DNA from 4 places in the Bacillus sp. 41-22 genome. Region 3 is predicted to be linked to each of the others. Evidence: riboswitches for the same ligand, from Rfam matches in the RefSeq annotation. Region 3 holds a riboswitch; each other region holds the start of a gene.
The links. Region 3 has a riboswitch for S-adenosylmethionine ahead of LCF45_RS03895 (sugar ABC transporter substrate-binding protein). Riboswitches for the same ligand answer to the same signal wherever they lie in the genome.
Positions count from the first base shown of each region.

Region 1 (7,766 bases), 240 kb from region 3:
TTCATAATCAAGAAAGTCTATAATATTTTCTTTCGTTTCTTCTTTATAAATCCAGCTTAATAGTTCGAATTTATCTTTAAAATGATAATAAAAAGTTTGTCTACGCATTTGACAGTGTAACATAATATCGCTCACTGATATTTTATGAAACGACTCTGTTTCCATTAAATACTTCAATGAATTCGCGATTATCTTTTTAGAAATTATAGAAGAGGTCATCTGAATCATCCCTAGAATGTTAGTAATATGAAAATCCTACCTACAAATGAGAGCGGTGTCTTTAGACAGATTGTCCATTTTGTCCGTTTACTATAAAACGCTTTCATTTTAACATGAGTAGTAAGAAGAAGATTTCAAATATATCACAATATATTAAAGGAATTGAGGGAGAACTACAATGAAAAAGATTATAAACAAACCAGAAACATTAGTAATGGAAATGTGTAACGGAATGGTTATGGCTCATCCAGAGCTTGAGCTTTTGAAAAAATATAAAGTTATTAAGAAGAAAGAAATGAATGAAAATAAAGTAACGTTAATTAGCGGTGGCGGTAGTGGTCATGAGCCAGCGCATGCAGGGTTAGTCGGAAAAGGAATGTTAGATGCGGCAGTGTGCGGAGATGTGTTTGCTTCTCCTTCGCAAATTCAGGTCTATCAAGCAATTAAAGAAACAGCTAGTAAAAAAGGTACATTATTAATTATTAAAAATTATAGCGGCGATATTATGAATTTCAAAAACGGTGCACATTTAGCGACTGAAGATGGAATTGAAGTCGACTACGTAAAAGTAGACGATGATATTGCGGTAGAAGATAGCCTGTATACAGTAGGACGCCGCGGTGTTGCGGGAGTTATTTTAGTGCATAAAATTGCCGGCGCAGCAGCGGAAGCAGGAATGGATTTAGGAGCGGTGAAAGCTGTAGCGGAAAAAGCAGCGGCTAACGTGCGTACAATCGGTTTAGCATTAACTTCTTGTACAGTTCCAGCGAGCGGATCACCTACTTTTACACTTGAAGAAGATGAAATGGAATACGGCGTAGGTATTCACGGTGAACCAGGTATTAAACGTGAAAAAACGCTGTCAGCAGATGAATTAGCTAACCGTATGACAAATGATTTAATAAAAGATTTAGGAGTAAAAGATGGTGAGGAAATCGCGCTTCTAGTAAATGGTTTTGGCGGAACACCACTGCAAGAACTTTACCTATTTAACAATGCAGTTACGAGAGAATTAGCTGATAGAAACATTAAAATTAATAGAGTATTCGTCGGTAATTATATGACGAGTATCGATATGGCTGGTATGTCTTTAACAGTGATGAAGTTAGATGACGAGCTAAAAACGTTGTTATCGAAAGAGTGTAATACACCAGCGTTTAAAGTAGATGGACCAGTTGAAAGTGTAGAGTACGTGAATGTGCTTGAAGATGTAGAAGAGAAGGAAGTTTCCTTCGAAATAGAAACAGCGGAAGAGCACGCTGTTATTAAAAATAATGTCATTACATTAAATAACATGATCTATCTCGTTGATAAAATGAGTGACATTATTATTAAAAATGAAGTACCGTTCTGTGAGTTAGATACACATGCAGGTGACGGCGACTTCGGAATGAGTGTTGCAAAAGGATTTAAGCAATTAAAGCGTGAGTGGCATTCTATTTTAGGACAAGAGAATGTAACGATTGGATCATTCCTTGACGGTTGTTCAATGATTATTATGGAACATTGCGGCGGCGCTTCTGGTCCAATTTGGGGCGGAGCATTCCGCGCAGCTAGTAAAGCGGCAGGCGAAAAACGTGAGCTAACAGCTAAAGAGTTCGCTGAAATGCTGCAAGCAGCACTTCAAGGCATACAATCTATCGGTGAAAGATCATTCGGTAGAGGAGCGGTAGTTGGTGATAAAACGCTTGTTGATGCACTTGCTCCATGTGTAGATTCTTGGTTAGCTAGCGCTTCAAACGAAGTAGACGTGAAAACTGCCTTTGAAAAAGGAGCAGAAGCAGCGGTTAAAGGAGCAGAGTATACGAAAGAAATCGTAGCTCGTATGGGTCGCGCTGGTACAGTTGGTGAAAGAAGCTTAGGCTATCCAGATGCAGGTGCACATGCACTTGGAGTTATCTTTACGGAGATTGCGGGTAGTTTGAGATAGTAATTAGAAAGTCCCTCTGCCTTAGGTAGAGGGACTTTTATATTGTATTTTAGATTTAGTTTTTTTGTGATTGCAGCTTATCAATTTTCCAGTTTGTTTCTAGAGGGTCTAAAGAGCTTTCAATATAGAACATATATTCATCTGTGGTACTTGGTACTTCAAAAGCTATTTTCAATTCTACTGTTTCATTTGGTTTAACTTGTATATCAGAAGGGTTTTGGTCAAGCACCTTGCCTTCATAGGCCTTTCCGTCTTTTTCATCTTTTAGGTTATATTTTAATTCTGATAGTCCAATCGTTTGACCTCGTACATTTTTTACAGAGACATTAACAACGACGGAATCGTTGTTAGCATTTAAATATGCACTTTGAACGGTGGCCAAGTAATAGCCTCCTTTAACACTCTCACCAACTAATAAAATACCTTGTTCCAAGCGGCTCATATCTTCTTTTTCTTCAAAATTTATTAATTCTTCATTTTCATTTTTTGCGGTTGGTTCTTCTATTGGACCATTTTCAACGGCACTATCTTTTTTATCTTGTGTACAAGCAGCCGTAACACTGACTAATACTAGAATTAAAGTAAGTAATATGAATGATTTTCTCATAAAATTGATCTGTCTCCTTAAGTTTCTCAATTTTGTGCAACTATACATATAAGATTAACATAATGTCTCATTATTGGCTCAAAATAGGGGGTCCTTTAGACACCTTATTCTTGTTTTTTATTAATATGATTGGTGTATTTACTCTAGTTGTAGCGAAATCGTCCGTTGTTATCATTCCTACTGTAAATATGTAATTAGTATTATTTTATTCTTTAAATATCTCCGGTTTTTCAACTCTAAATGATTGCACCTCACCGCACTCTAAACAAAATGTGGTTAATAGTTTGGAACGTTTCCCTCCTGAAAAGAATCTACTAGATTCATCCTCACAAACATATGCATGATAAGCAGATCCAATCCTTCCTTCTTTAAATGTAGTAGAACCACAATTCTCGCATCGTTTATTTTTCATGTTACTAACACCTCATTTGATTGATATTTATTTTTCTGTGTTTTTAAGATAGAAGTAAAGCAACTTGGTTATAAATGATGTTTTCGACATGATACAACATAGCCCTTTATATATCCGCAAGTAAAACAACATAATACCCTATAAATCTCTATAACAATATGATGTTTCATATATCATTTAATGTTTATCGGAAAAATAAGTATTAAACGATTGATTTTTATTATTCTGATGATTATAATAAATGGAAATCAAACAATTCTTATGTTGAGAAGTGGAGGGACGGGCCCTATGAAACTTCGGCAACCTCGTTTTAGACGAAAGGTGCCAAATCCTGCAGGTGAAAAACACCTGAAAGATAAGGGCGGTTCATTTAGTCAAGAAGGCTACTCTTATTTCGTTAAGAGTAGCTTTTTTTATGGTTAAAAGATAAAGGGGGAATAGGTAGTGGAGTATGGTTTTTGGTTGCCGATTTTTGGGGGATGGCTTCGAAATGTAGATGATGAATCTATGCCGCCTACGTTTGAGTATGCAAAACAAACAGCGCAAGCGGCAGAACAATTAGGTTTTTCAACAACACTTATAGCAGAATTAAATTTAAATGATATAAAAGGTGTTTCAGCACCAAGTTTAGAAGCGTGGACAACTGCGGCAGCACTTGCTGCGGTAACGGATCGATTAGAGATTATGACAGCTGTAAGACCTGGCTTCCACAATCCAGCAGTTACAGCGAAAATGGCAGCAAATATCGATCAATTAAGTAATGGCCGTTTTACATTAAATGTAGTTTCAGCATGGTGGGAAGAAGAAGCGAAGCAGTACGGCGGGGTATTTACCGCACATGATGAACGGTATGATCGCACAGAGGAATTTGTAACAGTTTTGAAAGAGCTTTGGAAAGAAGAAGAGTTTTCTTATAAAGGGAACTTTTATGAGCTTCATCATACACATTTAAGTCCAAAACCTGTGCAGAAACAAGGAATTAAGCTTTATGCAGGTGGTGAGAGTGAGAGAGGAAAAGAGGTCATTGTAAATCACGCGGATGCATATGTAATGCATGGGGGAACAGTGGAAGAAGTATTTGTGAAAATAGAAGATATGAAGAATCGTAGAAAGAAAGTTACAGAGGAGCCATTGCAGTCATTCGGGCTCGCGGCTTACGTCATTTGTCGTGATACAGAAGAAGAGGCATTAGAAGAATGGAGACGTATAACGGATGTGAAAGACGATGCTTTAGGTTATGCGGGTTACCAAGATTTTATTAGTAAGTCGCATTTGGAACAGCAAGTGAAGCTCAATGATTATTCCGTATCTAATCGTGGATTACGTCCTAATTTAATCGGAACACCAGAACAAATTGCAGAAAGGATACTTGCTTTTGAAAAAGTGGGTGTTACGTTATTACTTTTACAATTTTCTCCACAGCTTGAAGAGATGAAACGATTTTCTGAAAAAGTGATGCCATTAGTTGAAGCAAAAAGAAAGGAATTGATTACAAATGAGTAAAATTTACATATTACATGAGAATAAGGAATGGACGGATCATTTGGTGAAAAGATTGGAAGAACTGGAGTTACCTTATGAGGAATGGTTTTTAAATGAAGGAACACTTTCGTTAGAAAAAGAACCTCCCCAAGGTGTTTTTTATAGCCGTATGAGTGCTTCTTCACATACGAGAGGGCATCGATATGCACCTGAGTTGACTGAAGGAGTTCTTGCTTGGCTAGAGGGATACGGACGAACAGTATTTAATGGGTCTCGTGCATTACGCCTTGAAGTAAGTAAATTGAATCAATATGCAGCATTAAGAAATTTTGGGATACAAGTGCCGAAAACAATTGGTGCTGTTGGCCGTGATAATATAGTAAAAGCAGCAAAGGAGTTAGGGGAAGTGCCATTCATTACAAAACATAACCGTGCAGGTAAAGGCCTTGGTGTTCAACTTTTTCATTCTATTGATACTTTAGAACAATATTTGGATGGTCCGACATTTGAAGAACCCATTGATGGAATTACTTTAATCCAGCAATATATTGAAGCGCCAGAACCATATATTACACGTTGTGAGTTTGTAGGCGGTCAGTTTGTATATGCAGTTAAAGTAGATACATCAGAAGGATTTGAGCTTTGTCCAGCAGATGCTTGCTCTATTCACGATGCTTTTTGCCCAGTAGGAGAAGAGAGTAAGAAAGAGTCGTCAACAAAATTTGAAATTATATCGGACTTCCAAGAGCCAATTATTGAACAATACAAAGAATTTTTGAAAGAAAATGAAATTACTGTCGCTGGTATTGAATTTATTCGCAGTTCGGATGGAACAATTTATACGTATGATATTAATACAAACACAAACTATAATTCTGACGCAGAGTCTGTAGCTAATCAATTTGGTATGCTTGAGCTTGCTAAATTCCTTGGAATAAAATTAGAAAAACAAGTAGAGTCAGTTAAATAATGTTGATTAAAAAATAAGGTTCTGGTGCAAACCTTTGCTAAATTAATAGTATCAGTATGTCCAAGTTTAAGAGCGTACTTACAAGGTTTTTAGAGTTTTTGCACCAGCAAGAAAAGTATCAGTTTTTATGTTGTATTTTTTATCCTACGTATCCCACCCTGCACAAAAAAATATTTCTCAACATTTAATTGTTGAAAAACATTGAATATTCTCTATAAAGAGAATATTATGTTGCTATCGGCAAAAAAAACGATAATTCGCAGACACTGGGGAGGAAATGCATTGAAAAAGAATAAGAAGTTAAAACCATTATCAGTTTTAGCAACAGCAGCAGTACTAAGTAGTAGTTTTGCTTTTGGAAGTCATGCAGCGTATGCTGATACACCAACACCATCTCTACCAATAGATGAGCATTTAATACCGGATGAGCGTTTGGCGGAAGCACTAAAACAACGGGGTGTAATTGATCAATCTGCATCACAAGCTGAGACGTCAAAGGCTGTCGAAAAATATGTTGAGAAAAAGAAAGGGGAAAACCCTGGTAAAGAAATCTTGACAGGAGATAGTCTTACGCAAGAAGCTTCTGATTTTATGAAAAAAGTAAAAGATGCAAAAATGAAGGAAAATGAACAGGCACAGCAGCCAACAGTAGGGCCAGTAGCTGGACAAGGTGCAGGATTGAATTCTAGTAAATTAAATGGAAAAGTACCTACTGCACCAGCGAAGCAAGAAGAGTACAACGGTGCTGTTCGAAAAGATAAAGTACTTGTTTTACTTGTAGAATTTAGCGATTTTAAGCATAACAATATTGATCAAGAGCCAGGATACATGTATTCTAAGGACTTCAATCGTGAACATTATCAAAAAATGTTATTTGGTAATGAACCATTTACGTTATTTGATGGATCGAAGATTAACACATTTAAACAATATTATGAAGAACAATCTGGCGGCAGCTACACAGTGGATGGAACTGTAACGGAATGGCTTACTGTTCCAGGAAAAGCTTCAGATTATGGTGCGGATGCAGGAACTGGCCATGATAATAAGGGTCCTTTAGGGCCACGTGATTTTGTGAAAGAAGCATTAAAAGCAGCGGTAGCAAAAGGAATTAATTTAGCAGATTATGATCAATTTGATCAATACGATCAAAATGGTGATGGAAATAAAAACGAGCCAGATGGCATTATTGATCATTTAATGGTTGTACATGCGGGCGTTGGTCAAGAAGCTGGCGGCGGTAAATTGAAAGATGATGCGATTTGGTCTCATCGTTCAAAACTTGGGTCAAAACCATATGCGATTGATGGCACAAAATCTTCTGTTTCAAATTGGGGCGGAAAGATGGCTGCATACGATTATACAATCGAGCCTGAAGATGGAGCGGTTGGTGTGTTTGCGCATGAGTATGGTCATGATTTAGGCTTACCAGATGAGTACGATACAAAGTATTCAGGACAAGGTGAACCTGTTGAGTCATGGTCTATTATGAGCGGCGGCAGCTGGGCTGGAAAAATTGCAGGAACAGAGCCAACAAGTTTCTCACCACAAAATAAAGAGTTTTTCCAAAAGAATATGAAGGGTAACTGGGCGAATATCGTTGAGGTAGATTATGATAAACTTCGCACGGGAGTCGGTGTTGCAACGTATTTAGATCAAAGTGTTACAAAATCAAAACGACCAGGAATCGTTCGTGTTAACTTACCAGACAAAGATATTAAAAATATCGAGTCAGCATTTGGTAAGAAGTTTTATTACAGTACAAAAGGAAATGACATTCATACAACACTTGAGACACCAGTATTTGACTTAACAAATGCAAAGGATGCTAAGTTCGATTATAAGGCATTCTATGAACTTGAAGCGAAGTATGATTTCCTTGACGTATATGCGATTGCAGAAGATGGAACGAAGACACGTATTGATAGAATGGGCGAAAAAGATGTAAAAGGCGGCGTGGATACAACTGATGGTAAGTGGGTTGATAAATCATACGATTTAAGCCAATTCAAAGGGAAAAAAGTAAAACTGCAATTTGAGTATTTAACAGATATTGCAGTAGCTTATAAAGGATTTGCGTTAGATAATGCTGCATTAACTGTAGATGGCAAAGTTGTTTTCTCAGATGATGCAGAAGGCGGGCCAG
Region 1 is NZ_CP084035.1:1,003,378-1,011,143, forward strand. Features, by position in the region: gene dhaS (dihydroxyacetone kinase transcriptional activator DhaS) at 1-219, opposite strand, end outside; gene dhaK (dihydroxyacetone kinase subunit DhaK) at 398-2,149, shown strand; gene LCF45_RS05080 (DUF4352 domain-containing protein) at 2,205-2,756, opposite strand; gene LCF45_RS05085 (hypothetical protein) at 2,962-3,168, opposite strand; SAM riboswitch class I at 3,425-3,530, shown strand; gene LCF45_RS05090 (LLM class flavin-dependent oxidoreductase) at 3,613-4,671, shown strand; gene LCF45_RS05095 (ATP-grasp domain-containing protein) at 4,664-5,620, shown strand; gene LCF45_RS05100 (immune inhibitor A domain-containing protein) at 5,903-7,766, shown strand, end outside.
Region 1: it holds a riboswitch for S-adenosylmethionine, as region 3 does, so the genes downstream of both, LCF45_RS05090 (LLM class flavin-dependent oxidoreductase) here and LCF45_RS03895 (sugar ABC transporter substrate-binding protein) in region 3, are expected to answer to the same signal.

Region 2 (7,766 bases), 570 kb from region 3:
AACTGCAATTTATATGGCTATTGATGCAAGTAATATGCAACTCGCTTGGACTCTTGTCATCATAACAATTAGCATGTCATTACTATTTTTATTATGTATTCAAATCATTAACAAGCGAATTACCACTTCCTAAAGCAGTTTTCGACAAAAGCTGCTTTTTTTATTTCCCGAAAAATAAAATGGCCTAAATAATGACTGAATTTTATTTCTTATTTAAATATACATTTTATTTGAATTCACTTTCTAAAATAGGTAATTTCCTGTTATTATATGAAAGTGTTTCAAAAAGTGAAGAAATGAAAACGCATTTATATCGTAAGTTCTTCATCCTGTTTTAGCGATCGGTAATCTTCTACTCTATTAGTGGGGCATTACCGATCGTTAGAACGATATGTAATTATATTGGTATAGAAAACCGAAGGGAGTCTTGTAATGGACATTTTATTAGCGCTTCTTCCTGCAATCGCATGGGGAAACATCTTATTAGTAAGCGTAAAAATGGGCGGTGGTGCATATAGCCAAACGGTAGGTATGACAATCGGTGCTCTATTCTTCGCAACAGTTATGTATGTATTTACTCAACCAGCTTTAACAATGACAGTCTTGATTGTTGGTTTTATTTCAGGTTTATTCTGGGCTTTAGGACAAGTAAACCAATTAAAAACAGTTGAAAAACTAGGTGTTTCAACTACTGTAACGATTTCTACTGGTATGCAACTTGTTGCAACTTCTATCTTTGGGGTTATCGCTTTCCGTGAGTGGACTACTACAACAACGATTGTTCTGGGAACGATTGCAATCCTATTAATCGTAGTTGGTGTTGTATTCACATCACTAGATGATAAAGAAAATGCACAGCCACCAGGACAATTGAAAAAGGGACTTCTTACTTTAATTGTTTCTACTTTCGGTTATCTTGTATATGTAATTATTATTCGTTGGTATAACATTGATGGTTGGTCTGCTATTTTACCACAGGCAGTTGGTATGTTCGTTGGTGCGGTTGTACTGACGTCTAAACATAAACCATTTAACAAATATGCAATTCGTAATGCTTTATCTGGTTTACTATGGGGAACAGGAAACTTATTCTTACTTCTTTCATTACCACGTGTCGGAGTAGCGACAAGCTTCCCATTATCTCAAACTGGAATCGTTATCTCAACATTCGGTGCGATTGTCTTCTTAGGTGAAAAGAAAACAAAACGTCAATTGATCTTTATTGCACTAGGTAGTGTTTTAATTATCGGCGGCGCTGTATTGCTTGGTATGACAAAAGCATAAATTCACACTATATTTAACCCCCCTGAAACGTATATGCTTCAGGGGGGTTTTTGATTACAATTATTTTCTAAATATAATTATTTACACGTTCTCGCTCTTTATGGTTTTTCTTCCATTCTAGCAAGCCATCGATACATAAAAATAGATTAATAATAGCTAATACTAACATGACGTATAAGCCCGTTGAAATATAAATCACAATGCTAACTATGTTATACAAAATCCATAAATGCCAATTTTCTAAGATTTTTCGGCTCAGCATAAATTGAGCTACTAATCCTAATACAGCGTTTAAAGCATCTAAATATGGACTTGTCGATTCTAAATAACGGACTTGATAATATCCCCAACCAATCCAAGCAACTAAAATAAAAAGTATATAAATAATCCATCCTTTCAAATCTAAGCGAACTGTCGGCTTTACCTTCTCCTCTCCACTACGCGCAATCCAGTAATACCAACCGTACACATTAAATATAAATTGGAAGGCTGCTAATACTGCCATTGCGTATAAGCCTTGTGTAGTGAAAATATACAGAAATACCGCAACTGTAATCATCCCAAATAAAAAGTTTGATACCTTTTCCCTTGCAAGTAACCAAACATTAATAATCCCCATAACCGATGCGAAAATTTCAATATAACTTGATCGGATATAGAATCCAACTAATATGCAAATAATACTAGAAATGAGTAAAAAAAGTGGACTTCTAACCATATTTATCTCTCCCCAGATATGTAATAAACTCCCTATCAACAGTATAAGAAATAACTCTTATACTTACTATAAATTTTCTCCTGTAACCCCCCCCACTCATCTATTCCACTTACGATAAGCCATTTCTTTTTACAAAATTCTCTTAAAAATGGTATCGTTTTTTATAACATATTCTCATCAGAAAGGAATAAAGGATATGCCTAATAAACATCGAATTTTATTTATTGGTGCCGGTCGTATGGCAGAAGCTATATTTACTGGACTACTTACAACAAGTAAAGAATACATCGAAGAAATTATTGTTTCCAACCGAAGTAACATAGAAAAACTAACGCAATTACAAACTCAATATGATCTATCGATTACAACAGATTGGAAACAGCATATTAAATCTGTAGATACAATCGTTTTAGCAATGCCGCCTGTCGCACATGAACAGCTATTAGCGGATCTATCCCCTCTTCTAACTAATCAATTTGTCGTGACAGTTGCTGCCGGAATCGGACCATCTTATCTAGAAGAAAGACTTCCCCAAGGGACACCTGTTGCTTGGATTATGCCAAATACAGCTGCTGGGATTGGAAAGTCTATCTCCTTATATACGACGGGACATTCTGTAGATGAAACACATCAAGAAACGTTACAACTTCTTTTAAAAGGTATCGGTACCTCACAGTTTTGTACCGAAGAGGAAGTTCACCAACTTACCGCAGTTACTGGTAGTGCACCCGCTTTTCTCTATCACTTTGCTGAAGGTTTAATTGAAGCAACGAAAAGCTATGGGATTGATGAGGAAACAGCAAAACACCTTGTCATTCAAATGATTGCTGGCTCTGCCGCTATGCTCCAGCAAAATCAGGATCCAGCTATGCTCCGCGAACAAGTAACAACACCAGGAGGCTCAACGGCTGAAGGCTTAAAAGTTCTATATGAAAATAATTTTTCAGAAGTCATTCAACAAGCAGTTGAAGCGACCAATAAAAAAGCTAGGGGGAATTAATATGACTTTAACAAGTTTAAACGACTATACAACATTACATAACGGCGTGAAAATGCCTTGGTTCGGCTTGGGTGTTTTTAAAGTTGAAGATGGTACAGAAGTAATTGATTCTGTAAAAGCAGCTATAAAAAATGGATACCGTAGTATCGATACTGCTGCGATATATAAAAACGAAGAAGGCGTTGGACAGGCAATTCAAGAATCTGGTATTCCTCGTGAAGAGTTATTCATCACTTCAAAAGTGTGGAATAGTGATCAAGGTTACGAGTCAACACTACAAGCATTTGAAACTACATTAGAAAAATTAGGTCTGGAATATTTAGATCTATATTTAGTACATTGGCCTGTAAAAGGAAAATACACTGAATCATGGAAAGCTTTAGAGCAGCTTTATAAAGATGGTCGTGTTCGTGCTATCGGTGTGAGTAATTTCCATATTCACCATTTGCAAGACGTATTTGAAATTGCAGAAATTAAACCAATGGTTAACCAAGTGGAATACCACCCACGTTTAGCACAAGAAGAATTACATGCCTTCTGTAAAGAACATAACATCCAGCTTGAAGCTTGGTCACCATTAATGCAGGGGCAGCTACTTAATCACCCAACATTACAAGAAATCGCTACGAAATATAATAAATCGACTGCACAAGTTATTTTACGTTGGGATCTACAAAATGAAGTTGTAACAATCCCTAAGTCTATTAAAGAACACCGCATTATTGAAAATGCAAACATCTTTGACTTTGAATTAAGCTCGGATGATATGAAAGCAATTCAAGCTTTAAATGAAAATCATCGCGTTGGTCCAGATCCAGATAACTTTAACTTCTAGTAGGGAAACCACTGCCATATGCAGTGGTTTTTTTAAAAAAATAAAACTGAAAATTCAAACTATATCCCATTTGATTGACACTTCATTATCTAAGGTGTAAGATTTTGAATTATCAAAGAAACACAAAAATTAATAAAATTTATTTGTTTACTCATTGTATCAAGAGAGGTGGAGGGACTGGCCCTTTGAAACCTCGGCAGCAGGTTCATTTTGAATACTGTGCCACTTCCTGCAAGCTTTGTGCTTGAAAGATAGAATGAGGGACTTCGTTTATATACGGGTGCATAACTTGTACGTAAAAATCCCTCTTTCTCAATACGAAAAGAGGGATTTTTTGTTTTTCATTTCCCTCATCATCATCCAATCTTATTAACTATTTAGGAGGAAAATCAAATGAAAAAGAAGTTTGTACCCGGTATTGCATCAGTTGTAGGAGTAAGTATTTTATTATCTGGTTGCGGTAGTTATAAAAACGAAGCGAGCGGAGCAAATGCAAAAGATGAGGCACCTAGTAAGCAAGTTTTAAACTTATCTTCTCCTACTGAGATTCGAACAATGGATACGGCTCGTGCTACAGATACTGATTCTGGTCAAGTAATGAGAAACGTATTTGAAGGTTTATACAATCTTGGTGAAGGTAATAAACCTGTTCCTGGCGTTGCGAAATCTCATGAAGTAAGTGCTGATAAAACGAAATACACATTCCATTTACGAGATTCAAAATGGTCGAACGGCACACCTGTAACAGCGAAAGATTTTGTCTTCGCTTGGCAAAGAGCTGTCGATCCAGCAACAGCTTCTGAATATGCTTTTTTATTCCTGGATATTAAAAACGCTAAAAAAATTAATAGCAAAGAACTCCCATCCGATCAACTTGGTATAAAAGCAGTTGATGACCATACGTTTGAAGTAGAATTAGAGCGCCCTGTTCCGTATTTTATTAGCTTAACGGCGTTCCCAACATTTCTACCAATCAACGAGGAATTCTTTAAAGCACAAGGTGATAAGTACGCTTTAGAAGATAACAAAATCTTGTACAACGGAGCTTTTACACTAAGCGATTGGAAGCATGAACAAAGCTTTAAATTTAAGAAAAACCCTACCTATTGGGATAAAGATAATGTCAAACTCGAAGAAATCAATTTCAACGTTGTGAAAGAGAAATCAACAGAAGTAAATTTATTCGAATCCAAACAATTAGACCGTATAAAACTAACATCTGACTTCGTTGATAAATATAAAAAGGATGCTAACTTTAAAGAACGTCCGAACGTAGGGGTACAGTTTTTACGTATGAATCAGCAAAACAAAGTACTTCAAAACGTTTCTGCACGCCAAGCAATCGATCAAACAATTGATCGAAAATCTTTTGTAAATACGTTATTAAATGATGGCTCTACACCAACCTTTAGTCTCGTGCCGAAAAACTTTGCAAAAGGGCCTGATGGAAAAGACTTCCGTACTGCAAACGGCGATTTAACAAAAGTTGATACAACATCTGCACAAGAATTATGGAAGAAAGCAAAAAAAGAACTTGGTTCTGAAAAGATAACATTAGAATTATTAACAAGTGATGGTGACCTTGAGAAGAAAACTGGTGAGTTCCTAAAAGGACAACTAGAAAAGAATTTAGATGGCTTAACGGTAAATATAAAACCGCAACCACGTAAACAACAAGTTTCACTCTTATTAAAAGGTGACTACGAGATTGGAATTGACGGTTGGAGCCCTGACTTTGCTGATCCAATTACATTCCTTGAACTATTTACGACGAATAACCCTTACAATTTAGATCATTACTCTAATAAAGAGTTTGATGAGACAATTGAAAAAGTTAAAACTACTTTGGCTGGTGATGAAAAAGCTCGCTGGGAAGCGTTACTAGCATCAGAAAAAATCTTATTTAAGGACTCTGTTATCGCTCCTCTTTACCAAAAAGGAGAATCTTATTTAGAGCGTTCTTATGTGAAAGGCATTGTGCAAGTAGACTTTGCAGGTCAATTAAACTTCAAATGGGCAAAAATTGAAAAATAAAGTGAAACTTTAATCAGCCCTCACCAATCGGGCTTTTACGGGCAGTTGATCCCCCCTAACTTCTTTGCTTTCACTGAATTTTGAGGCGAGGATCTTACTGCCCGTTAATGCGGGATAAAATGCAACTTAGATCATCGTGTTCTCACCCACCCCCATTGTTTTTTTAGCAAAATATATTAAAAGCAGATTCCCTAATATGAGGAACTCTGCTTTTTCAATATATTATTCCAAGAAATTAACACTCCACTTTTTATTATTGACATATAGTTCTTTCCAGTGTTAATATTCTAAATAATCAAAGAAACAAAATATTTTATCATCAAAATGTAATGTCTACTAAGTTGAAACATATAACGATAGATTATAGCTCAACATGTATATACATATAGAATACCTGATTACCTATATACACATATTTATAATAGGTTTTCTCTCCTTCTATAGCTACACTTCAAGACATGGACATTATGACGTTACGAACAACACATTTAGGGAGGAAAGAACAATGAAGAAAAAAGTTGTACCTGTTGTTGCATCTGTTTTAGGGGCAAGTCTACTACTAACTGCTTGCGGGGGAAATAAAGATAATGCAGGCGGAGCAAAAGCGAACGATAAAGCACCTGATAAACAAGCGATTAACTTATCATTTGCTTCAGAAATTCCAACAATGGATGTTGCAAAAGCGACGGATGGGGAATCCATGAATGTAATGAGAAATGTTTTTGAAGGTTTATATGCTATAGGAGAAGATAATAAACCGATCCCTGGTGTTGCTGAATCGGTTGACATTAGTCCAGATAAAACAAAGTATACTTTCCATCTTCGTGATTCAAAATGGTCAAACGGTACTCCTGTTACAGCAAAAGATTTTATTTTCGCTTGGCAACGTGCCGTTAACCCTGAAACAGCTGCTGAATATGCATTCTTATTCTTTGATATAAAAAATGCGAAACAAATAAACCAAAAAGAAGTAGCAATCGATCAATTAGGCGTTAAAGCTCTTGACGATAAAACTTTAGAAGTACAACTGGACCGCCCTGTTCCCTACTTCTTAAGCTTAACGACATTTGCAACATTCTTACCAATCAATGAAGAGTATTTAAAATCTCAAGGCGATAAATACGGTTTAGAAACAAATCATTTAATTTACAATGGTGCTTTCACATTAGATAACTGGAAACATGAACAAAGCTTCCAATTGAAGAAGAACCCTAACTATTGGGATGCTAAAACTGTAAAACTAGAAGAAATCAACTTCAATGTCGTTAAAGATAAATCTACAGAAGTTAACTTATATGATTCAGGACAAATTGATCGTGTTGCTTTAACTGCGGAGTTTGTTGATAAGTATAAGAACGATTCCAACTTCAAGGAACGCGCTGAAGTCGGTATCCAATTCTTACGACTAAATCAGAAAAATGCAGTATTAAAAAATCAACATGCACGCCTCGCTATTAACGAAGCAATGAATAAAAAAGCGTACGTAGAAACAATTTTAAATAACGGTGCAATCCCAGCAGAAGGAATGGTTCCTGCGAAATTCGCAAAAAGTCCAGACGGTAATGACTTCCGTAAAGAAAATGGAAATCTAGTCAAAGATGATGTGAAATCTGCAAAAGAAAACTGGAAAAAAGCGAAACAAGAACTTGGTACTGACAAAGTAACAATTGAACTATTAACAAGCGATAATGCTTTAGCTAAAAAGACTGGCGAATATTTAAAAGGTGAATTAGAAAAGAATCTAGATGGATTAACAGTGACTTTAAAACCTCAACCACGTAAACAACAGTTAAAACTACTATTAAGTGGTGATTACGAAATCGGAATCGATGGCTGGGGCCCTGACTTCGCAGATCCTATTACATTCTTAGATCTATTCACAACAGATAGTGCTT
Region 2 is NZ_CP084035.1:188,968-196,733, reverse strand. Features, by position in the region: gene modB (molybdate ABC transporter permease subunit) at 1-133, shown strand, start outside; gene LCF45_RS01120 (GRP family sugar transporter) at 433-1,284, shown strand; gene pnuC (nicotinamide riboside transporter PnuC) at 1,352-2,002, opposite strand; gene proC (pyrroline-5-carboxylate reductase) at 2,199-3,002, shown strand; gene LCF45_RS01105 (aldo/keto reductase) at 3,004-3,837, shown strand; SAM riboswitch class I at 3,991-4,095, shown strand; gene LCF45_RS01100 (peptide ABC transporter substrate-binding protein) at 4,231-5,871, shown strand; gene LCF45_RS01095 (peptide ABC transporter substrate-binding protein) at 6,377-7,766, shown strand, end outside.
Region 2: it holds a riboswitch for S-adenosylmethionine, as region 3 does, so the genes downstream of both, LCF45_RS01100 (peptide ABC transporter substrate-binding protein) here and LCF45_RS03895 (sugar ABC transporter substrate-binding protein) in region 3, are expected to answer to the same signal.

Region 3 (7,766 bases):
ATTTTGTTTATTTTGGCTTTCATTTCTTCTATTATTTTTATATTTAATAACGGAATGGGAGAGCTTATGATAGCAATCTTCTTAGGTGTTACAGCAATAGCGAACGGTCTTTTGCTTTTTGCGTTGAAAGTAGTTCGTGTGATTGTTGCAAAAGGAAAGTAGCGCATCGGAATTCGATGCGCTACTTTTTTATTTACGCTTCTTTTTAATAAATGAAAAGGCTAAAGCTGCAATTAAAATACTGCCTTTAATGATATCTTGCGCATAATAAGGAACGTTCATCATTGTAAGGCCGTTTAATATGATTCCAATTAATACGGAACCAAGAAATGTTCCGATGACATTTGGTTTCTTAGCACCGAACATTGCATAACCGATATAGGCAGCTGCAACTGCATCCATTAATAATGGGGCGCCAGCTGAAACTTGTCCTGTTCCAACGCGGCTACATAGAATAATACCGCCAATAGAGGCAAGTAAACCGCTAATCATATAAGCATATACACGGTAACGATCAGTAGGAATACCAGCTAGTCTAGCAGCTTCTCGATTCCCACCTGTCATATAAAAGAAACGACCGTACGTTGTTTTTTCTAAAAATACATATGCAATTAAAACGACGATAAGCATGATAATGACAGGGACTGGAATTCCTAACACAGAACCTTGACCGATAAATAAAAAGGATGGAATAAAATGTCCTTTGGCACCAGACATTCCTTCATAAATAGAAGATCCTTTTGAAAATGTTAAGTGTAGTCCATTCACGATATACATGATACTTAATGTAGCTAGTAAATCTGGTAGTTTAATTCGGATAACGAGTAGTGCATTTAATAATCCAACTAATAGCCCACAAAGAATAGGAACAAGGAGTGTGACTAATAGTTCTTGTCGATATAAAATGAGGCAGGAAGCAGCGGCAATGGTTGCTAAACTAGCGGTAGAGCCGACTGATAAATCAAATCCATCTACAATTAATGTAAAGGTAACACCAATTGCAAGTAACGTTACGATAGAAATGGAACGTAAAATATCACTAATATTGTTGTATGTTAAAAAAGAATCGTTGACGATAGAGAAGAAAATTGTAACACCTATAATGATAGCAATCGTACTAAATTGATAAAAAAGATGAGTAGGTAAATATAGTTTCTTAGTTTTTGTTTTATGAACGAGATTCAATGGAATAACTCCCTTCAGATAAATGTAAAAGCTGTTCAGGAGATAGTTCGTCTGGTAAGTATTCACCTACAAATTCTCCGTTTGCGAGTATAAGAATGCGATCAGCGATATGTAGTGCTTCATCTTGTTCTCCTGTGAAGTAAATTACGGAACTTCCGTTTTCAGTAATGTTACGAATGAATTGAAAAATGTCTTGTTTTGCAGCTATGTCTACACCTTTAGTTGGCTCGTCCAAAAGAAATAGATTCGGTTTGAATCCATGCCACTTTGCAATGGAGACTTTTTGCTGGTTTCCACCGCTAAGTGAATGAATAAATGCTTTTGGGTCATTGGGTGAAATGCTGAAAGAAGAAATTGCTGTAGTAGCATTATTTACTTCGGTTTGCTTTCGTCTCCAACCTGATTGGTGTAAATTAGTGTGGCTTATAATATCTTCCGAAAGAAATACGCCTTGTTTTCTTCTTTCCTCTGGTACAAGTGCGATCTTTGCTTTAATCGCATCTCGCGGTGTTTTAATTGTTATTGTTTGACCATCTATTTCTGCGTGATAAGTATGACGAGTACCAAATAACGTTTCAGCAAGTGTTGTTTTGCCACTGCCAATTAATCCGTATATCACAACAGTTTCACCTTTCCGTACGGTGAGAGAAAGGGGAGAATGGTCTTTGTGTAATGGAAGTTCTTGTACTTTAAATAATTCTTCGCTCCCTCGTTTTGGCGCTGTATTAATAGGAAGTGTAAGTTGTTTTCCAGTCATCGCTTCCACAATTTGTTGATCTGTAACCTTTGTGATCGCTTCAGAAAGTGCAACTTTACCGTTATGTAATACGGTTACATCATCCGCGAAATTTCGAATCTCTGATAAACGATGAGAAATTAAGATGATGCCAATTCCTTTCAATGTTAAATCTTTTAATAGTTGCCCGAAGGTTTCAACTTCTTTCGGTCCAAGAGAAGAAGTAGGCTCATCTAATAAAAGATAATTTGTATTGTTGGATAAAGCTCTTGCGATAAGAAGTAATTGTTTTTCATGTAATGAGCAGTTTGAAACATCTTCCGAAACATTTAAATCAGCCTGTACAGTTTGCAAATGTTGTTTAGCGAGTGAGACTAATTTTGACTTTGAAAATAGTACTTTATTTTGCATTGCTAAATGATCGATTAGTACATTTTCTAATACAGATAATCCAGGAATAAGTCCGTGATCCACTTCTTGTGTTACGAAAGAAATACCATGTTTTTTTGCATCGCGTGGTGAAGTAAAGGAAATAGACTGATTATCAATTTTTATATTCCCAGCAACTGGTTGAATTTCACCAGTTGCTATTTTTAGTAAAGTACTTTTTCCTGCACCATTCATTCCTAGTAAAGCGTGAACTTTTCCTTTTTGTATGTTAATAGAAACATTTTCTAGTACAGGGGTAGAGATGTGATAAGAATGTGTAATGTTTTGAAGAGAGAATGTCATCATTTTTTCTCCTTCTCTAATTTTTTCATCCAAGGTGAATATGCATCTTTCGAGTCTCCCCAACCGTTTATATGTTTTGATAATTGATCCATCGTTATATTTTCTTGTGGCAAACTATTTTTCTTTACTAAATAAGGTTCTAGTGAATAAATATCTGGCGTTTGTTCACCAGCGATTTTCTTGTATAAGAAACGCACTTGAACTTTACCGACTTCAGCTGGATCGGTTGCAGCCGTAGCAGTCCAAGGTGAATTTTCTTTTTGCATGAGTTGTAAATCTTCATTACTTAAGTCAATGCTGTATACTTTTATATCTGTACGACCAGCTTGTTCGAGTGCTTTGACGGCCCCCTTAGCAAACTCATCCCACGAAGCGAAAATAGCTTGTAAATCACCTTTTTTCGGATATTTTTTTAGTAAAGCCTCTACTTGTGTTTGCGTATCAAGTGGTGTGTTATTACTAGCGGTACCAAAGCGTGCAACTTCTTTTATATTTGGATAACGTTTATAAAAAGCATCAATGATAACATTGCGACGTTCCATTGGAGCAAATCCGCCAACCCATACGACGGCGATATTCCCTTGTCCATTCAGATCTTCCGCTAACGTTTTTAATGATTTCCATGCAAGACTATAGTCATCTTGATCAATAATCGTTACGCCTGGTAAGCGTAGGTCGTTATCAAATGCAACTACAGGAATATTCGCTTGTAATGCTTTTTCTACTCCGGGTTTTAGTGCTTCAGAGCGACCGTGATCAATTAAAATACCATCAACTTTTGAATTAATAGCAGTATCTAGATTTGCTGCCATTTTTGCTAAATCATTATCAGAATTGTAGACTTGCACACTGCCGCCGAATAGCTCGACTTGTTTTTTGACACCCTCAATATATTGAGAGGAAAAAGTTCCGATGGACATTTGCATAATTAATGCGATTTTTAATGGCTTTTTTACTTGGCTTGGAATTTCTGTTTGTAAATGATTTGCTGCTGTAGTAGTTTCTTTCTTCACCGTTTGTTGCTTTTGTGAAGAGATAGCATCTTGTTCATTTGTGCAAGCTGTTAATGCGAGTAAGAGAATAATGAGTACGGTGGAACATAATTTTTTCATAAAAAAATCCCTCCTAAATTAAGAAAAGAGAGGAGGGAGTGAAAATAAAAACGTCTTTTCATATAGAAAAGACGTCTTATCATATTACTCTTATCTTTCAACACAATGTGTTGTAAGAATTAGCACCGTGCCCATAAATGGGTCGGTTGCCGGGCTTCGTAGGGCTCATCCCTCCACCTGCTCTTGATAAGACATCGAATATTTAACTATTTCGAATTATTCCATAAGTGTATGCTGTTGTCAAATGTTTTTTTGTAAATAAAAAATCCCTCACAACGAGGGATTTTAATGTGGTAAGAAAACTAATTGATAAGCGAACAAGATCCCGAATAAATACACAAGTGGGTGAACAGCACGGAATTGTCCTTTTGCCACTTTCATAAGTGGGTATGAAATAAATCCAAGTGCAATACCTGTTGAGATACTTGATGTAAGTGGCATGCTTAAGATTACTAAAAATGCTGGGAATGCTTCATCGAATGTATCCCAATCGATGTGGCGAACTGAGCCCATCATAAGACTACCAACGATAATTAGTGATGGTGCTGTAATAGCTGAAACGCCAGAAACAGCGCTCACTAACGGTCCGAAGAATGCTGCTAATGCAAATAGAACAGCTACTGTAACAGTTGTTAAACCAGTACGACCACCAGCTGCAACACCAGCAGATGATTCAATGTAAGCTGTTGATGGTGTTGTTCCGAACATAGCTCCAATTGTTGCTGAGAATGAGTCAGATAGAAGAGCTCGTCCTGCTTTTGGAAGCTTTCCATCTTTCATAAATCCACCTTGTTGTGCAACGCCAAGTAGTGTACCTGTTGTATCAAATAGTGTAACAAGGAAGAATGAGAAGACAACGCCGTATAATCCGTAGTTAATTACATCAGATACAGCAGTAATTGGATTTGAAACGATAATTCCTTCTGGTAATCCAGGCATTGATGTAACGCCGCTTGAGAATGTTAATTGACCTGTGAAGTAAGCGATAATACCAGTTAATAACATTCCGATAAATAGTGCCCCGTTTATATTTAAAGACATAAGGATAATTGTAATTCCAAGGCCAGCTAATGCTAGTAGAACTGGAGCAGAGTGAAGATCGCCAAGCCCAACTAAGTTTGCATCATTTTTTGTAACAATTCCCGTTAAGCGCAAACCGATAAAAGCAATAAAAAGACCGATACCAGCAGTAAGTGCATGTTTTAAGTTCTCAGGAATTACTTCCATTAATTTCGTACGGAAAGATGTGAATGATAACAAAATTAAAATCATACCTGCTACGAATACAGCAGAGAATGCAATTGCGAAAGTCATGCCTTCATGGGCTTTTACAACAGAATAAGAGAAGTAAGCATTTAATCCCATACCTGGTGCAATTGCGATTGGTAAATTAGTAAAGATCGCCATAAATAATGTTCCGACAACAGCAGCGATAATTGTAGCTGTAAATGCTTGTTCAAACGGAACACCTGCATCCCCAAGGATGACAGGGTTTACGACAATGATATATGCCATTGTTAAAAAGGTAATAATACCTGCCATAATTTCAGTTTTAATAGAAGTTTTATGTTTTGAAAGGTTAAACATATAAACATCCTTTCTTTTTACGAATAATTTTCACAACAGTTATATATAATATTCGTTTTTTAACTATTTTGCAATAGTTTTGCATAAAAACTTTAGAACAACTCATATTTTATGTCGTAAATTCGAATATTAATCGTAAAACTGTGTGTGCATTGCGGTTCTTTAATGTGTAAGTAGTTTTTTTTATTGTGCGCATTATAAGGGGAAAGGAGTTGAAGGAAGTTATGCCGCAGCAAAAAAACTTTTTAACAATGCCAGCACAACATCAAAATAAACAACCTGGTATTGAATCGTTAATGAATCCTCTTCCAAAGTTTGAAGATCCAAATTATAAAGGAAGTGAAAAGTTAAAAGGAAAGAATGTATTAATTACAGGAGGAGATAGCGGGATTGGAAGAGCTGTTTCTATCGCTTTTGCAAAAGAGGGAGCAAATATTGCGATTGCTTATTTAGATGAGGACGAAGATGCAACTGAGACGAAACAACTTGTGGAAAAAGAAGGCGTGAATTGTGTATTATTGCCGGGAGATTTGAGTAATGAACAACATTGTAAAGAGATTGTAGAAGAGACCGCCCAGCAGCTAGGGGGGCTAAATGTTCTTGTGAATAACGTCGCACAGCAATATCCGCAGCAAGGACTAGAGTATATTACAGCGGAACAGCTAGAAAAAACGTTCCGTATTAATATTTTTTCTTATTTTCATGTTACAAAAGCAGCCCTCTCTCATTTAAAGCAAGGGGATGTAATTATAAACACGGCATCTATCGTTGCGTATGAAGGAAATGAAACGTTGATTGATTATTCTGCAACGAAAGGAGCGATTGTCGCTTTTACAAGATCGCTATCTCAGTCGTTAGTACAAAAGGGAATTCGTGTAAATGGTGTTGCACCAGGCCCAATTTGGACACCGCTTATTCCATCCAGTTTTGATGAGAAAAAAGTATCACAGTTTGGGAGTAATGTTCCTATGCAAAGGCCTGGTCAGCCGTATGAATTAGCGCCTGCATATGTATATTTAGCGTCTAGTGATTCGGCATATGTAACGGGACAGATGATGCATGTAAATGGTGGAGTAATTGTGAATGGATAGTTTTCATTTATAAGAGCAAAGTAAAGTTAATTGTATTTATCCCGCTATTTGCGGGCAGTAAGACTCCTACCTAACAATTCGGTGAATACAAGGAAGTTAGGTGGGAGATAAATGTCCGTAAATGCTCGATTGGTGAAGGCTAATCCTCAGTGGGGATGGACAAAATCCCCCAACGAGTAAAGTTTCACTTTATTATGATGTTAGTGCTAGGGAGGATTTAGATGAAGAAAGTATGGTTTATCGTAATCCTATTTTTCTGCCTGCCAGCTAGCGTTTTTGCTAATACAGATCATTTAATATTAGTTAACCTTACGACGAATCAGCTGTCTTTTTTTGAAGATGGAAACTATACTAAGACATTTCCGATAACGACAGGAAAAGACAGGACCCCGACGCCTGAGGGTAATTTTTGTATTATAACTAAATATAAAAATAAAGAATACCATCGTAAAAAAATAGCTGGGGGTGCTCCGAATAACCCTCTCGGTACGAGGTGGTTAGGTCTAGATAAAAAGGAATATGCAATTCATGGAACAAATCGGGAATGGACGATTGGAAGCAGGGAGTCGAATGGTTGTATTCGCATGCACGATCGGGACATACAATGGTTATACGACCGGGTACAATTACAGACGAAAGTAATTATTTCTCGTTTTCATACGAGTCCCGAATATGAAGCGTATAAGCTTGGTTATCGGGTTGTGAGTTGGAATGGTCGTAAAGTAGAAGAAGAACAAATTGGAATGCTTACGTTAGTAGATCGTGTAAATATATATTGGCAAGAACCAAATGGACAATTGACGAAAGTAAAAACGGTATTGCCAAATGAAAAATATACAGTGTATTCAAAACGAAAAGATGGAACCTATTATATAGGAAACAATTTGTATATTGTAGATGTAACGGGAGAAAAAATTCGTTATGAGCAATTACCTTATTCGATTTTAAGTAACATATATAAAAAGAAATATAATGTTCCATAATAGCTACCGTGTATAGGCGGTAGCTTATTTGTGATGAAGTTTAGTTGGTTTTAATGATTTCATACCAATCGCGCGCCTGTAAATAGTGAGATAAAAAAATTGAAACAGCAACTATTATGTTTTGCTGAATATAATACAGTACAGACTGGGGGGCGGTCACATTATGAAAAGTGAATTTGCATTTAAAATTTTCTTAATCACGACTTGTTTATTTATCGTGTATTTATATGCGTTACTCGTCTTCTCCTTTTATGTTCCATATATTGATTTAATATTGTTCGTTGGATTTATTTGGGCATTTGTTAAAGCGAGGGAAGGGGAGAAGAGTGTATATCGGCGC
Region 3 is NZ_CP084035.1:760,095-767,860, forward strand. Features, by position in the region: gene LCF45_RS03880 (hypothetical protein) at 1-162, shown strand, start outside; gene LCF45_RS03885 (ABC transporter permease) at 190-1,185, opposite strand; gene LCF45_RS03890 (sugar ABC transporter ATP-binding protein) at 1,169-2,656, opposite strand; gene LCF45_RS03895 (sugar ABC transporter substrate-binding protein) at 2,653-3,765, opposite strand; SAM riboswitch class I at 3,853-3,958, opposite strand; gene LCF45_RS03900 (NCS2 family permease) at 4,051-5,352, opposite strand; gene LCF45_RS03905 (SDR family oxidoreductase) at 5,577-6,443, shown strand; gene LCF45_RS03910 (L,D-transpeptidase) at 6,665-7,426, shown strand; gene LCF45_RS03915 (hypothetical protein) at 7,590-7,766, shown strand, end outside.

Region 4 (7,766 bases), 1.8 Mb from region 3:
TTCCTTGCAATATTTACAACAGTAATTGTTTTAACTCTATCAGATTTTGAAGTGAATAATTTGTACATTATTTATTTCATTCTATTACCAACTATTTTAATATTATTTATGGTCTATTTTAATGAGGTTTTAAAAGATGCAATATTTATGCGATCAAAATTAATAAAAGTCGAAAAAATGGAGATTGTCAGCCAACTCGCTGCAAGTATTTCACATGAAGTAAGGAATCCATTGACTGTTGTAAAAGGATTTACACAACTTTTAAAAACACCCAATATAACTCAACAATCCAAAGATGAGTATATTGAACATATTCTTGAAGAGTTAAATCGTGCACAAGCAATTATTGATGATTACTTAACTTTTGCCAAACCGGCTTCAGAAAAACTAGATCATATTTCAGTGGAGCACGAGTTAAATCGAGTTATTAATATGATGTTACCTTTTTGTAACATGAATAATATTAATATTACAAAAGAGTTCTCAGAGGGAACAATTATTGGTAATACACAGCACTTCCATCAATGTTTTTTAAATTTAATAAAAAACAGTATAGAAGCAATGCCATGTGGCGGTGATCTTATTATTTCTGCATCTGTTAGTAATAATAAAGTTATAATACGGATTCAAGATAGTGGAATTGGAATGTCGCAAGAGCAAATTAATCGATTTGGCGAACCATATTTTAGTACAAAAACGAAAGGTACGGGTTTAGGAACGATGGTTGCTGTTAAAATTATTGAAACGATGCGAGGCAGTTTAAAAATCCGAAGTATCGTTAATAAAGGAACTACTTTAACTATTACATTCCCAAAATATAATAATGAGAGCACGTTGCATAATAAATAAAAAAGGAGCATAATGGCTCCTTTTTTATTTCGATACAAAAAGTATCTGCTATGTTTTTTTAGTTTACATTTAGAAGAGACTAATTAGAAATTAGTACCCTTAGCTCCAACAGCTACATCCAACAATAATTAATAAAATAAATAACACAACTAATAAAGCGAAACCTCCACCAAAACCACAAGAACCACCGAAACTCATATTTTCTCCTCCTTTTGGTTTGAAAACTAATAGGTAGTTGATCATTTTAACTGGTTCGTATTATACAGTATGTGTATCTCCTTTTTTTGAGCATGTCTTCATAAAAATTAGTAAAAGCACTCTATTGAGAGTGCTTTAAAATGGGTACCAGAAACTTTGGAATACATTCAGCTTTAAGTAAACTGCAATAATCAAAATGATAATACCAACAAAAAGTGTGATGTAATCCTCCTTTTGTGCGTCTTTTGCATAGTACCACGTTCGTTTATCCTTTTTTCCAAAACCTCTTAAATCCATTGCATTTGAAACAGTATCAATCCTTTCTAATGAATGAATAATAAGTGGCCAAAAAATTAAAACACGGTTTTTCATACGAATCCACAAGCTCGCTTCTCCTTTTTCAAAAGGTACGCCTCTTGCTTCCTGTGCGTGTCTAATGATTATATATTCAGATTGAATGCTTGGTATATAACGTAGTGCAATATTTATTGCATATGTAATTTTATAAGGAACAGCAAATTTATTTAAGCTGCTCACAAATTCACTTGGATGAGTTGTATAAATAAAAAGAAGTGTAAATGGTAATAACGTAAAATATTTCAATGAAAGTGTAGCTGCATAAAATAAAGTTTCATATGTAATTGTTGCATAACCTATATAAAAAAAAGAGGTATACGATCCCGTTAATTCCGATCCATGGGTGGGCGTAATGAAAAGAATCATAACGGAATTTAATAAACTAAATGTAAATATAACGCTGAAAATAACTATAATTTTACGCAATTGAATTTTTGCAATTAAAAGGCCGATACATCCAACAATAAATAAAATTAGCAATATACGAAAATCAAAAAATAAAAAAGTAAGTGTCATACAAAATATAAATAAAGATAATTTAATTGCACCATCCATACGATAAAAATACGTATTATGCATATTCCTCCCTCCTATTAGCTTCAATATAAAGTTTCACAAATGTTTCTGGAGTTGGAATTCCGCTTAATTTAGCTAGTTTTATTAATGAAATCTCCCGTAGATTAGCTCTTTGTAACGTTCCTTGATCCCCTAAAACAGCAGATACAGTATTGTCCGCAATAATTTTCCCTTCATGCAGAACTACCGCTCGATCTGCATATTCTAAAGCAAGATTCATATCGTGTGTGATAATAATAAAGGATATGCCCCTTTCAGCCAGTTTTCTAATAAACGACATAAACTGTTTGTAATGGTAATAATCTTGTCCAGCTGTCGGCTCATCTAATACAATAAGTTTTGGGTTTGTTATAAGTACAGATGCAATAGTAAGCCTCTTTTTTTGTCCATAGCTTAATGCCTGAATTGGCCAGTTACGAAATGGATATAATCCACAAATTCTTAAAGCTTTTTCGACTCTTGTCTCAATCTCATCTTTAGAAACCTTTTTTAATTGTAATGAATATGAAACCTCTTCTAAAACAGTAGGCTGTGTAATCATTTGATTTGGGTTTTGCATAACGTAAGAAATAACTTCCCCGCGTTTACGAATAGACCAACAATTTATATTTTCTCCATCGAATGTTATTCTCCCATTCTTTGTTTTATTTATTCCTATAAGAGTATGAGCTAATGTCGATTTCCCTGCTCCATTATGACCCAATAAGGCTATTATTTCTCCCTCTCCTATTGAAAGGTTGATATCTTCTAAGGCTGTATGTTTGTTATTGTACGTAAATGATAAATTTTCTATCTTGCATAAAACTTTTTTAATATATTTGTTTTTTGATGAAACTTGCTTATGCATCCAGTTCTTTAATAGGCTATGAACGCCTGCATTACGAAGATTTTCAATTGGAAATACCTTAACATTATTACTATCAAAATTTAATTTCTTTAGCGCCTCTATATAAATAGGTTCTCTTAGTCCGATATTTGGTAATATATCAGAATTTAAAATACTATCCGGTGAACCAACGGCAATAACTTCTCCCTCATCTATTAAAATAATTTTATCTAAATCAAGGTTTAAAATTTCTTCTATTCGATGTTCAATAATTACAATTGTTTTATTATATTTCTCATGTATATTTTTAATGAGTTCTATTGTATTCAAACTACATGCAGGATCCAAATTAGCTAACGGTTCATCAAATAATAATATATCTGCATTCGTCGTTAGCAGACCTGCAAGAGAGACTGTCTGTTTTTGACCTCCTGATAATTCATGCGGACTTTGTGTATGAAAGTCCTGCATGCTTACCTTTTTTAAAGAATCCGTAACAATCTTTCTCATTTCTATTTGATTTACACAATCGTTTTCTAATGCAAATGCTACATCCTCTTCGACAGTAAGGCCTATAAATTGTGCATCTTGATCTTGTAATATTGTCCCTACGTGTTTACTCTGTTCAAAAACACTACCTTTTCTCGGATCCTTTCCAGCTATTAAAATGTTACCGGTACTTATCCCTTCGTAAGAAAATGGGATTAGCCCATTTATACAATGAGCTAATGTTGACTTACCTGAACCACTTCGTCCAGCGATAAGTACCTTTTCCCCAGGATATATTTGAAATGTAATATCTTTCAAAGTAGGCTGCGTAGCATGCCTATATTGAAAGGTAAATTGTTCAAAAGAAATAATTGGTTGCATGTATTCATCCCTACTTTTCAATTTTTAAATGTGTATGTTTCTTATTTGATTTCGCTAAGCCGATCGTGATTGGTAAGCCAAGAACTAAAAATACGATAACGTCTGCGATTGTTGCGCCTAGTACTTGTATAACTATTTTGTCAAACGGTTCTCCCATCACAATAATATCGAATGCTCCAGCAAATATAATAGCTATGACAATACCAATTAACCCTGCAATTGCAAAATAAGAAATATCACGGTTATTATACGTTCCATGTTTTACACTAAAACCAAATCTTTTTTGTATGAGTCCCATTGCAAAACCAATAATACCTGAACTAATAACCCATCCCCACCAAATACCCCAACCAGCGATCGTATCTGTAACGGTATGACCGATGAGTCCTATTAAAAGCCCTGCTACCGGGCCAAATAACGCTCCAAAAACTGTTAAAATAGCCAATGCGGGTTTAATAAATGTATTCGGTGCGATAGAAAATCCCCAAAGCCCTAATACCCCGTATAAAGCTGCTCCAATTCCAATAGCTACTACTAGCTTTGTCGTTAATTTATTCATTACAATTCCCCTCTCGTATTATTCAACTTTTAATACTCTATATTTATTTTGAAAATGAATTATGCATCGACACTTCCTTTCTATACAACAAAAAATGACCTCTTTAATAAGAGGTCATTTTCTTTCACGTACAAGAATCCCCTTATCTTTCAAAAGACACATAGTGTCCTCTGCGGAATTAGCACCTTCCTATGTAATTACATAGGGGTTGCTGAGGTTTCATAGGGCCGTTCCCTCTACCTCTCTGGATAAGTATGTATTTGTAATCTGTATTATGGCACTAACAATAAATAATTTCAATACTTTTCTTACTATTTTTATTTTTCGATAAATAGTTCAACTAAATCATTGTATTCTTATCGGAATTATGAAATAATAAATTCAAAATTGTTACGGGAGGAATGCATGATGAAAGTAATTGGCTTAATTGGCGGACTAAGTTGGGAATCAACATCGTTATATTATAAACATATTAATACACTAACTCTCTCTCAATATGATCAAAATGCGAAGCTTGTTTTATATAGTATGGACTTTGGTGAAGTAACTACATTATTACAAAATCATCAATATGAAGAAGTGAAAAATGAATTAGTCGCAGTAGCAAAAAAAGTAGAACACTCTGGAGCTGAATGTTTACTAATGTGTTCTAATACTGTACATCTATTTGCTGAGGAAGTAGAACAAGCAATATCAATCCCACTTCTTCATATCGGTGATGTAAGTGCTAAAGAAATGGTAGAACAGAATATAAAACGGATCGGATTATTAGGAACGAAACAAACAATGGAAGAAGATTTTTATACATCACGACTAGCAAAATATAACATTGAGACAATTATCCCAAATGACGAAGAAAGAACTTTTATCCATCACGTCATATTAAATGAATTAAGTAGAGGAATTATTTCAGAAACATCAAAAGAAAAACTAATACAAATTACCAATTCATTAATTAATAATGGGGCTGAAGGAATTCTACTTGGCTGTACGGAAATTCCTTTGCTCATTTCCCAAAATGATCTATCTGTTCCTGTTTTTGATACTGCTTATTTACATGCGAATACTGCTGTACAATTTGCTGGATAATAATATAAAAGCATACAGGTAGAGCCTCTATGCTTTTATATTATCCGAACTATTTATTTAAAAGAGCATCAATAACTGCAATGGCTCTTTTGGAACCACCACACTCTAAAAAACTTTCATTCAGTTTTCGAATGCCATGTTTATACTTTTCATTTGAAAGAACGTCTGTTACCGCCTTTTTTAAAGTTTGCACATTAACATGCTCTTTCAATAATCTATGTGCTGCCTCAAGCTCAGTTAATCTTTGCGCTATCATAGGTTGATCTTTATCATGCGGTATTATCACAAATGGGACATTATAATGGATTGCATCGTGCACACTATTCATTCCACCATGTGTAATAAAAACATCTGCTTCACTTAATATTTCTGATTGAGGTACGTAAGGGGTTATAATAAAGTTGTCTGGCGCTTGCTTAATTTTTGAAATATCATTTCTATCACCAATCGCCATTACTACAATCCCTTCGAAATTTGAAAAAGCATCAATACAAGTATTAAAAAATGGTTCGAGCCCTTCGAGAAGTGTTCCCATTGAAATATAAATAACTTTCTTTTTTGAAAGCAATTCAAGTGGAAACTTTACATTTGTTTTGCGCTTTATAATACTCGGTCCAATAAAAACATTGTTTTCTCCGAACGAATCGCTATTAGGTTGAAAATAACGACTTGTATACACGAGACTAATATCTCCCTTATTATGCATAAATTGAAGATTATTTTTGGGCTTTACTCCAAATTCATGTTCCATTTGATACAGTAACTTTTCAGAGAGTTCATCGGGTTGGAATTGTATTTCTGCATTTGGATGAAAAGGCAAGGTTTCCAATAATACTGGTGGAATTAAAAATATAGGAGAGGAAACTATGCCTGGAACTTGTAAATATTCCTTTACTAACTCTCCAGCACCAAATATATCATAAACTACGAAATCAAAATTAATGCTTTTACATAATCGTTTCGTAATTTCTAATATGTATAAAGAAGTTTGAACATGTACATGAAAGAAAGATTTTAATCCATATGAAGTTTCATTATCAATAGAAATCTCCTTTAATAAATCCGGATGAGTATGTACAATGGCTCCCAAAACTTCAAGCCTTTCCTTAAAGCTTTCCGTTGTAATATAGTGTACGTTATCACCTCTTTCAGTAAAGGCCTTTACTAAACTTAATGTAGGATTTACATGTCCCTCTGCAGGGAAATTAACTATTAAAATATTCATCACTTATTTCTCACTCCTTACAATTCAATCTTCTTATTAATCGTACTGTTATTATTACAAGCAACCTTCCCTTAATAGTCCCAATATACTTACTACTTTAGGTTGATAAATAATTATCAGACATTGAAAAAGGCATCTACATAAAATGTAGATGCCTAACTGTGATAAGGAGTGTTCTGTGAGGTTAGGATAAGCTTTTCTGCTTGTCCTATGCTATCAATATATGATTTATTTTATAAAACGTGCAAATCTAATAGAATTATTTTATCCATTTTATTTGATCAAATGGATAATATACCATTTTCACTTTACCTATTATATTTGACTCATCAATTAGTCCAAGCGTATTCCTACTATCTTTACTATGATTTCGATTATCACCTAACACAAATAATTTATGCGTGGGAACTTTCATTTCTCTACAGTTTGAAAAACGATTTGATACTTGTGACATATCTAACTGTATATACGACTCATCACGCTTTTTACCGTTAATATATACCTCATCGTCTCTTAATTGTATGTTATTCCCTGGTAATCCAATAATTCGTTTCACGTAGTATGTAGGCGAGTCTTCTTTTTTTATTATTACAACATCACCATGATGAAAAGAAGAAAAATAGATGCTAGCCCTATTAACTAGTATGCGATTATTCTCATTCAAAGTAGGTTGCATCGAAATTCCTTCTACCATACAAAATAAAAATAACTTATTAATAAAAATAATTCCTATTATAATTAAAATATAGCTACATATTTTTCTCCAATCTTTTAGAATCAATTGCTTCATAGATACCTCATTTCTAATCTATTCGTATGTAAAAAACGTCTCTAGTTCATATAATTGCTAGAGACGTTTCGTATATTTTAATTCTCTTTAGAGTCATCTATTTTTGGTGCTTCGCCAGTTAATCGCTTATTTTTCAAATCAAAATAAGCATCTAAAACATCTTTTCCAATATCAGAGTTAATACCTGATTTATCATTTATAACCCATGGCACAACAACAGAAAATGCTACTTCTGGATCGTCATATGGCGCATATCCTGCTAATGTTAAATTATAGCATTCTCTACGATCGCCTTTCTCATTTCTCCCAATATCACTTTCTCCACCGTATACAGTCTGTGCAGTTCCTGTTTTTCCAGCTGGTTTATAGGGTGCTTTTTTGAACGCCTTTACTCCCGTTCCATCCCCTTCTTGGAATACTTTCTTAA
Region 4 is NZ_CP084035.1:2,590,384-2,598,149, forward strand. Features, by position in the region: gene LCF45_RS13120 (sensor histidine kinase) at 1-849, shown strand, start outside; gene LCF45_RS13125 (YjcZ family sporulation protein) at 949-1,047, opposite strand; gene LCF45_RS13130 (energy-coupling factor transporter transmembrane component T family protein) at 1,183-1,983, opposite strand; gene LCF45_RS13135 (ABC transporter ATP-binding protein) at 1,976-3,676, opposite strand; gene LCF45_RS13140 (ECF-type riboflavin transporter substrate-binding protein) at 3,687-4,235, opposite strand; SAM riboswitch class I at 4,375-4,490, opposite strand; gene LCF45_RS13145 (aspartate/glutamate racemase family protein) at 4,641-5,324, shown strand; gene LCF45_RS13150 (macrolide family glycosyltransferase) at 5,374-6,552, opposite strand; gene lepB (signal peptidase I) at 6,809-7,339, opposite strand; gene LCF45_RS13160 (peptidoglycan D,D-transpeptidase FtsI family protein) at 7,417-7,766, opposite strand, start outside.
Region 4: it holds a riboswitch for S-adenosylmethionine, as region 3 does, so the genes downstream of both, LCF45_RS13140 (ECF-type riboflavin transporter substrate-binding protein) here and LCF45_RS03895 (sugar ABC transporter substrate-binding protein) in region 3, are expected to answer to the same signal.